DNA from 3 places in the Proteus hauseri genome. Region 3 is predicted to be linked to each of the others. Evidence: predicted binding sites of a transcription regulator. Region 3 holds the regulator's gene; each other region holds the start of a gene.
The links. Region 3 encodes CRP, which controls carbon source genes, mostly activating them, when cyclic AMP is high. Its sites were predicted from a motif close to ATGTGANNNNNNTCACAT; they were not measured.

Region 1: a site for CRP is predicted at 1,442-1,459, ahead of deoC (deoxyribose-phosphate aldolase). Genes of this name have one in related genera too.
Region 2: a site for CRP is predicted at 1,646-1,663, ahead of glpT (glycerol-3-phosphate transporter). Genes of this name have one in related genera too.

The regions. Positions count from the first base shown of each region.
Region 1 covers NZ_CP026364.1:1,939,253-1,942,523, reverse strand. Annotated here, with positions in the region: gene murQ (N-acetylmuramic acid 6-phosphate etherase) at 1-138, opposite strand, end outside; gene rbsK (ribokinase) at 390-1,319, opposite strand; gene deoC (deoxyribose-phosphate aldolase) at 1,497-2,165, shown strand; gene PH4a_RS08915 (DeoR family transcriptional regulator) at 2,223-2,999, shown strand.
Region 2 covers NZ_CP026364.1:2,041,106-2,044,376, forward strand. Annotated here, with positions in the region: gene glpT (glycerol-3-phosphate transporter) at 82-1,434, opposite strand; gene glpA (anaerobic glycerol-3-phosphate dehydrogenase subunit A) at 1,813-3,271, shown strand, end outside.
Region 3 covers NZ_CP026364.1:1,238,885-1,242,155, forward strand. Annotated here, with positions in the region: gene PH4a_RS05640 (phosphoribulokinase) at 64-933, shown strand; gene PH4a_RS05645 (OsmC family protein) at 1,025-1,432, opposite strand; gene crp (cAMP-activated global transcriptional regulator CRP) at 1,744-2,376, shown strand; gene argD (bifunctional acetylornithine/succinyldiaminopimelate transaminase) at 2,488-3,271, opposite strand, start outside.

The DNA of each region.
Region 1 (3,271 bases), 700 kb from region 3:
CTTCTGCACTGCTTGTGCCACTGTCATATCAGCGCTGTTTATCAAGGTGACTAATTCTAATGCTGTTAACTCAGAAAACTGAGCTGTTTCTTGATTACTCTCATTGATAAGACATTGGCTCAATGCATCATCTTTCATCGCAACAACCTTAATGAAATTAAATTTCACACAAAAATACATCTTGTGAAATTTTATTTCAACTAAACTTGTTACTATTTTGTGAGTTTAATCACACTATAAAAATTCATGAAAAAATATTTTGATAGGTAAGAAATTGTCCAACATCTCGCATTAATGCAGTTTTTTCAAAACTAAATTTGATAGCACTATTATTTTTATATTCTCCTATCTCAATAAGATAGGAGAATTAAACGCAGTTACTTTAGCAATTAAATAGAATTATTTTTATTCGATAAAAATAAGCCAAACTCTTCAATACTCGGATATGACGATTGCGTCCCTTTACCTGCAACACTTAATCCTGAAAACATAACTGCTTTATTTAACGCCTCTTCAATATTACCTGTGTGCACATAATAGTGAGAGAAACAGCCAATAAAAGCATCGCCGGCACCACTGGTATCAATAGCATCGACATCTATTGCTGGAATATATTTCTCTATTTCGCCGTTCATCCACAGCGCGCCTTTTTCACCTAATGTCACAATGATATTTTTAAAGCCTTTCTTCAGCAAAAAGCTAGCCGCATCTCGGATTTCATCCATTGTGGTGATTGGCATTGCAGTTAAAATTTCAAGTTCTGTTTCATTAGGAACAAAAAAATCACATTGAGCAGCAATAGATAAATCTAACGTTTTTGAAGCGGGGGCGGGGTTAAATAACACAGGAATTGCGTGTTTATTACCAAACTCAATGGCGTGATAGACCGTTTCAACTGGGATTTCTAATTGCAATACGATAATTTTGCACTTTTTCAGGCTCTCTGCCGCTCTATCAATATCTTCTGGTGATAAATGTTGATTGGCACCTTTCACAATTAAAATACTATTTGATGATTTGGAAGTCACAAAAATAGGCGCAACCCCACTTGTGGTACCGGGTACTTTTTCCACATAACGAGTGTTAATACCATAAGACTCTAAATTCATAATGGTGTTATCTGCGAAAATATCATCGCCCACTTTTGTTAGCATCATCACTTTTGAATTCAATTTTGCAGCAGCAACCGCTTGATTTGCGCCTTTACCACCACAACCAATTTTAAATGCCGGCGCCTCAAGGGTTTCTCCCTCTTTTGGCATACGGTCTATATAGGTGATCAAATCCACCATATTTGAACCAATCACTGCAATATCCATAGCGCCTCTTACTCTTATGTGAAATTAATAATGTTATAAAAGTTACATTTTGATAGGTGTATAACAATATCATGTTATTTAAATATCATTTGTGATTGTTATCGTGTTAGAACAGCACTAATATGTTGCCAAAATCACATGAGTGATAAATAACAATCTTCTATTAAGGAATACACTATGCGTCCATTAGCTAATTATATCGATCATACCCTTCTTGCTGCAGATACAACTGAAACACAAATCAAGACATTGTGTGCTGAAGCTGTAGAACACGGTTTCTTCTCTGTTTGTATTAACACTTCTTATATCCCTTTAGCAAGAACTTGCCTTGAAGGCAGTGATGTTAAAGTCTGTTGTGTTATCGACTTCCCATTTGGTGCGGGTTTAACAGCAACTAAAGCATTTGAAGCAGCTGAAGCTATTCGCCAAGGTGCACAAGAAGTTGATATGGTTATCAATATCGGTATGTTAAAAAGCGGTCGTTTAGACTTTGTAAAACAAGATATCGAAGCAGTAAAAGCGGCTTGTGGTAACACAACACTGAAAGTTATTTTAGAAACTTGCCTATTAACTGATGACGAAGTACGTTTAGTTTGTGAAATGTGTCGTGAGATCCGCGTTGATTTTGTGAAAACATCAACAGGATACAGTACAATGGGTGCAACAGAGCATCATGTTGCTTTAATGCGTGCAACAGTCGGTGACGAAATTGGTGTAAAAGCATCTGGTGGTGTTCGTGATCGCCAAACTGCACTGAATATGATCAAAGCCGGTGCAACACGTATTGGTGCTAGTGCAAGTGTGGCTATTGCAACAGATTCAGATGCACCAGAATCAAACTACTAATTATAGTTAGCGTGCATTTTCTCGGTGCACGCAATTAATTAACACAAGGATCCTTCGGTGATAGAGACCAAACAGCACGAACGTTTGCGCCGCCTCAGTGAATGTATTAAACGCTCAGGTCGCATACATCTTAAAGATGCCGCAAGGATCCTTGAAGTTTCAGAAATGACTATCCGACGTGATTTAAATTCGGATTCAGAAAACCCATTTCCGATGTCGCTGCTTGGTGGTTATATTGTTGCATTAGCACAACCTCATGCTGGCTTAATAGCAACATCGTCCGATATTATTACGCCAGATCAAACCCAAGAGTTACATATTCCTAATCTTGCTGCGGGCATGGTTTCAGAGGGGGATGTGTTATTTTTCGATAATGGCCAATCTATTCCCACTCTAATTGAGCTTATCCCAGATAACCTTCACTTCACGGGAATTTGTTATTCACATCGGGTATTTCTTGCATTAAGTCAGAAAAAAAACGCCACCGTATTACTCTGTGGTGGAGAATACCGCCCTAAAAGTGACTCTTTTTATAACCCAACTCAACCTTCTTATCTTGATAGCATTAATCCTAAAAAAGCATTTATCTCCGCTGAAGGTGTACACCTCGATTTTGGTGTTACCTGTTACAACATCGACGATTTATATATGAAGAAAAAAGCGATGGATAAATCTATTCGTAAAATCCTATTAACGAAATATCACTGCTTTGATGAAACAGCAACAGGAAATATGGGCGATTTAGCGCTATTTGATGTTGTTATTACCGATAGAAAATTAACGGATGACTATGAAAATTATTGTCGAAAAAGCTCAGTAAAAGTTATTTATTAGTTTTCCGTTTAGTTTTTATCATTAACTAGAATAGTTAGTTAACAAAAGTAAAACTTAAATAAAATAATCTACTTTTATTTTTATCTTCTCCAAAAATCAATAATAAACAAAACTCGTTTTCCATTGCCAAAGCAAAAAAAAGTGGTTACTATGCCCCCGATTTTTTATTAAACACTCATTTCACTTAACTGCAAGGAGGTATCCCATGACAACAATTAATATGAATACTCTTTGCGGACAATCTCAGAAGTAATTCTTTTTTCCTTCTTTTT
Region 2 (3,271 bases), 800 kb from region 3:
AATAAAAAAGCCACACCTGACAGCAGATGTGGCTTAGTTTTAACGATGAGATTTATTGAATGTCATCATTGTCATTTGTGATTATTCGTACTTCTGAAGCATTTCGCGTTTGTGTTTGGTTTCTGTAACCATCACGACAAGTAATAACACGACAGACAGTGCGCTACCGCCGATCATGACCATAAAGCCGCCATCCCAGCCGAAGTAGTCAACGGTGTAACCTACGACAGCACTTGCCGCAACAGAACCACCTAAGTAGCCAAATAGCCCCGTAAAGCCTGCTGCTGTACCTGCTGCTTTCTTCGGTGCTAGCTCAAGAGCATGCAAGCCGATTAACATAACAGGGCCGTAGATTAAGAAACCGATAATCAACATACATGCCATATCAATATTTGGGTTACCCGCTGGGTTCATCCAGAATACGATAGTGGCGATAGTAACTAAGGTCATGAAGAATACACCCGTCGCACCACGGTTGCCTCGGAACACTTTATCTGACATCCAACCACACAGTAATGTGCCCGGAATACCCGCGTATTCGTATAAGAAGTAAGCCCATGATGATTTATCCATTGCGAAGTGTTTTACTTCACGCAGATAAGTTGGTGACCAGTCAAGAACACCGTAACGCAGTAAGTAAACGAACACGTTAGCGATAGCAATCATCCACAGTAGTTTGTTAGGGAAAACATACTTCATGAAGATTTCTTTTGCAGTCAGTTCTTGTTCGTCAGTTTCTTTATAATCTGGTGGGTAGTCGTTTTTATATTCTTCGATAGACGGTAAGCCACAAGATTGCGGGGTATCGCGCATTAATGCGAATGCAATCATTGCCACTAAAATAGCGGCTATAGCTGGCATATATAATGCCGCTTTCCAGTCGTTAAACCATGCCATACCTAATAAGAATAGTAATGGAGGTAAACCACCGCCGACATTATGCGCACAGTTCCAGATAGAAACGATACCGCCACGCTCTTTCTGTGACCACCAGTGAACCATGGTACGTCCACAAGGAGGCCAACCCATACCTTGGAACCAACCACAAAGGAACAACAGAACGAACATAACCATAATGCTCGAAGTTGCCCACGGCACGAAGCCCATAAATAGCATGACTAATGATGCTAAAATAAGACCTGCGGGTAAGAAGTAACGAGGGTTAGCTCGGTCAGAAAACGACCCCATAATAAATTTGGAGAAGCCATAAGCAATGGAGATACCTGATAAAGCGAAACCTAGATCTCCTTTAGAGAATCCTTGTTCTACAAGGTAAGGCATTGCTAATGCAAAGTTTTTTCTTACTAAGTAATAAGCAGCGTAACCAAAGAAAATCCCCATAAAGATCTGCCAACGCAAACGACGATAGACAGGATCTATCTGCTCTTTTGGCAAACGCGCAGTATGTGGCGCAGGTCTAAACAGACTTAACATATTAGCCTCCGATGGCTTTATTTTAATATGTTGACATTAAATAATGACAAAACGAACAGTGAAGTTATCAAAAAATTTTCTTTAACGAACTTAATAGTAAACTTATACAATCAAATTTACTGTGAGGTATTGCTCAGTTGTCGAAAAAATTTTCAAGATGGATGATTTTGAGTGATATGTTAACTTTATGAAATAGATTTTGTTAAATTATTTGTGATTAGTATCACACTTGTGGTTTTAATTTTTCCCTCATGAGCGTTTCTCTTTCGTTTTTGCTCATTATCAAACATTAACCACATTTTTTGTGTATCTTATACACTATAATTAACGTTAAAGAATAATTAGCGTTTGCTGAATGCAATGTGAGAGGGCATCTTTATGATGAGCGGTTCACCAGTAACAGAAACTGATGTCATTATTATAGGTGGTGGCGCTACAGGCGCAGGCATGGCAAGAGACTGTGCTCGCCGTGGATTGCGCTGTATCCTACTGGAAAGACACGATATCGCAACCGGTGCAACCGGTCGAAACCACGGGTTGTTACACAGCGGAGCGCGTTATGCTGTGACTGATCCTGAATCTGCGCGAGAGTGCATAGAAGAAAACATGATTCTAAAACGGGTTGCTCGTCACTGCGTTGAAAAAACGGATGGCCTGTTTATCACCTTACCTGAAGATTCATTAGAATTTCAGCAAACCTTTATTCAATCTTGCCAAGCGGCAGGAATTGATGCTCAAGCGATTTCACCCGAAGAAGCTATTCGTTTAGAGCCATCAGTAAACCCTAACTTGATTGGCGCGGTTCGTGTTCCTGATGGCACTGTGGATCCATTTCGTTTAACGGCCGCTAATATGCTTGATGCCCGTGAACACGGCGCTAAAGTACTGACTTATCATGAAGTCATGGGGCTGATTCGTGAAGGTGATCGAGTTAAAGGTGTACGCGTTTACGATCATCAAGCAAAAAATATGTATGAAATCCGTGCTCAAATAGTCGCTAATGCTGGCGGGATTTGGGGACAAAAAATCGCAGAATACGGTGATTTAAAAGTGCGCATGTTTCCTGCAAAAGGGGCGCTGTTAATTTTAGGTCATCGTATCAACAATATGGTGATCAACCGTTGTCGTAAGCCTGCTGATGCCGATATTTTAGTACCTGGTGATACGATTTCATTAATCGGTACAACATCAACCCGTGTGCCTTATGATCAAATCGACAATATGTATGTGACGCCAGAAGAAGTCGATATTTTGATCCGCGAAGGTTCAATGTTAGCACCTAAATTAGCGCAAACGCGTATTTTACGAGCTTACGCGGGTGTTCGACCTTTAGTGGCGAGCGATGATGATCCATCTGGTCGTAATGTTAGTCGCGGTATTGTATTACTTGACCACGCTAAGCGTGATGGTTTAGAAGGGTTTATCACTATTACAGGTGGTAAATTAATGACTTACCGCTTAATGGCTGAATGGGCAACAGATAAAATCTGTGAGAAGTTAAACATTTCAGCAAAATGTACTACTGCTGAAGAAGCATTGCCGGGTTCTCGCCAATCCGCAGAACAAGCGTTGCGTAGTGTGGTTTCGTTACCTGCACCTATTCGCGGCTCAGCGGTATATCGTCACGGTGATTTAGCTAACAAATTACTTAGTAGCGAACGTATTGATAAAAGCTTGGTTTGTGAATGTGAAGCGGTCACCGCAGGTGAAGTACGTTATGCTGTTAATTCTTTAACCGTCAATAATTTACTTGATCTTCGTCGTCGTACCCGTGTGGGGATGGGAACCTGCCAAGGTGAACTTTGTGCTTGCCGTGCTGCGGGATTACTTAATCGTT
Region 3 (3,271 bases):
ACGGCATGGCATCTACCCGCAAGGGACCGGCTCCCCTTGCTTTGATAAAGGAGCAACGTTTTTATGTCTATCAAACACCCTATTATTGCCGTCACCGGTTCTAGCGGCGCTGGAACCACCACTACAAGCCAAGCTTTCCGTAAAATATTCCAACAAATTAATGCGAATGCGGCATTAATTGAGGGAGATAGTTTTCATCGCTACACTCGCCCTGAAATGGATATGGCCATTAGAAAAGCCAAAGAACAAGGTCGGCACATTAGTTATTTTGGTCCAGAAGCAAATGATTTTAACCTACTAAGTTCGACATTGCACAATTACGGCAAAGCAGGCCAAGGCGAGTGTCGTAAATACCTTCACTCTTATGACGAAGCAACGCCTTACAATCAGCTACCAGGTACTTTCACACCTTGGGAACCATTACCTGAAAAAACAGATGTACTTTTCTATGAAGGGTTACATGGTGGCGTTGTCACACAAGAGCACAATGTTGCACAACATGTCGATTTACTGGTGGGTGTTGTCCCGATAGTCAATCTTGAGTGGATACAAAAATTGACTCGTGACACAACAGAACGAGGCCATTCTCAAGAAGCCGTAAAAGATTCGGTCGTTCGCTCAATGGATGACTATATTAATTATATTATTCCTCAATTTTCTCGTACCCATATTAACTTTCAGCGTGTGCCTACTGTTGATACCTCAAATCCATTTTCAGCCAAAGCAATTCCGACTTTAGATGAAAGCTTTATTGTGATCCGCTTTCGTGGCCTTACCGATATTGACTTTCCTTATCTGCTGGCTATGTTACATGGTTCGTTTATGTCAACAATAAATACGATAGTTGTTCCTGGTGGAAAATTAGGTTTAGCAATGGAATTAATTATGGCGCCATTAGTCAGTAAATTATTAAATGGTGAAAAAATTAGTTAAATAGACTTATTTCTATTTAGTAAAAAAATAATATCCCATCGGTAAAAGGGATATTATTTTATTAGTTAAAAACTATTTTAAAATATCAAATTTATTCAGAGTCTTTTATTTCAAATGAATGAGTAATAGTTGCCGCTTTACCCAACATTAAAGAAACCGAACAATATTTTTCTGCCGATAATTGAACAGCTCGTTCAACAATTTTATCCGTAAGCTCTTTACCAGAAACAATAAAATGTAAATTGATATCGGTAAATAAACGAGGCGCTTCTTCACGACGATTAGAAGTTAATTTTACTTCACAATCAGTCACTTGGTGACGGCCTTTACGTAAAATACTCACGACATCTATCGCACTACATCCACCAGCTGCAATTAATAGCATTTCCATTGGACTTGGCGCTTTATCGCCAGAATTACCATCCATCATGATTTGATGGCCTGAAGAAGACTCCCCTAGAAAAGATAAATCCTCAACCCATTTAACCCGTGCTTCCATTTATTTATCCTCAATAAGACAGAAACTAAAAGAGTACATTCTCATAATTCAACTGGCAATTAGCAAATAGGTTTATTATGCTGACTGCGTAAAACGAGACTTAATGCGTTAACTGTGCTAAAAACAATATCTGCTTGATGATAGTGGTTAAGATCAATGCATTATTTTCTCATTTATTATAATCTATTCCATATTAACTTTCCGTGTTCTCAGGAAGTTAATCGGTAAAGATAGGATTTTTAAGCATGCTGTCTCAAAAGGGAACCTATCCGTTTTGAAAGGCTGCATTTAACGTACAGAGGATAACGCGAATGGTTCTCGGCAAGCCGCAAACAGACCCGACTCTTGAATGGTTTTTGTCTCACTGCCATATTCACAAATATCCATCCAAGAGCACGCTGATCCACCAAGGTGAGAAAGCGGAAACACTTTATTATATTGTTAAAGGTTCCGTAGCTGTTCTTATTAAAGATGAAGAAGGAAAAGAAATGATCCTCTCCTACCTAAATCAGGGGGATTTCATCGGTGAACTTGGATTATTTGAAGAAGATCAAGAACGTAGTGCATGGGTTAGAGCAAAAACAGCCTGTGAAGTAGCAGAAATTTCCTATAAAAAATTCCGCCAATTAATTCAGGTTAATCCTGATATTCTTATGCGTCTTTCTGCCCAAATGGCGAATAGACTGCAAACAACATCAGAAAAAGTAGGTAACCTTGCTTTCCTTGATGTAACAGGACGTATTGCACAAACCTTACTTAACTTAGCAAAACAACCTGATGCAATGACCCACCCTGATGGCATGCAAATTAAAATTACACGTCAGGAAATTGGTCAGATTGTAGGTTGTTCACGCGAAACGGTAGGCCGTATTTTAAAAATGCTGGAAGATCAAAATCTGATCTCTGCACACGGTAAAACTATCGTCGTTTACGGCACCCGCTAAGTTTAGTCACCTAGAACAAATAATAGCCCATTTCCAAAATGGGCTATTAAAAATGATTTCTGCATAAAACCCCATCATGATTTGATGGGGTTTTTTAGTTGGAAAGAGGCATTAATTTATTTTAACAAATTCGGCAACTGCAACTTTTAATGCCGCCATTCCTTCTTGTAACTCTTCTTGAGTAATAATTAATGACGGTGTAAACCGCATTACATCAGGACCTGCATTTAACATCATTAATCCATGTTGCGCAGCAAGCCCTAATAGCACTTTCGCCTTACCTGCATATTTGGGCGCTAATTCAGCGCCAATTAACAAACCCTGACCTCGAATTTGTGTAAATACAGAGTAGCTTTGGTTGATTGCAGTTAATTCGTCAACAATCCATTGATAACGCATTTGCACACCATCAAGCAATGCGGGTGTATTAATTAAATCAAATGCTACATTACCAACTGCACATGCTAATGGATTACCGCCATATGTTGTACCATGAGTCCCTACACCCATTACAGAAGCAATCTCTTGCGTTGTCAGCATCGCACTTAATGGAAAACCACTGCCTAATGCTTTTGCTGTCGTGATGATATCTGGCATAACATCATAGTTCATATAGGCAAATAGCTTGCCTGTACGCCCCATACCCGTTTGTACTTCATCAAGCACTAATAACGCTTGGTGTTTGTCACACAGCTCTCGAAGTCCTCTCATAAATTCAGCTGTTGCTGGTGTAACCCCGCCTTCACCTTGAACGGGTTCTAGCACAACGGCACATGTATGATCATCCATTACCGCTTTCACCGCTTCTAGGTCATTAAAAGGCACATGAACAATATCGGCAGGTTTAGGACCAAAACCATCCGCATATTTAGGTTGCCCACCAACTGAAACCGTA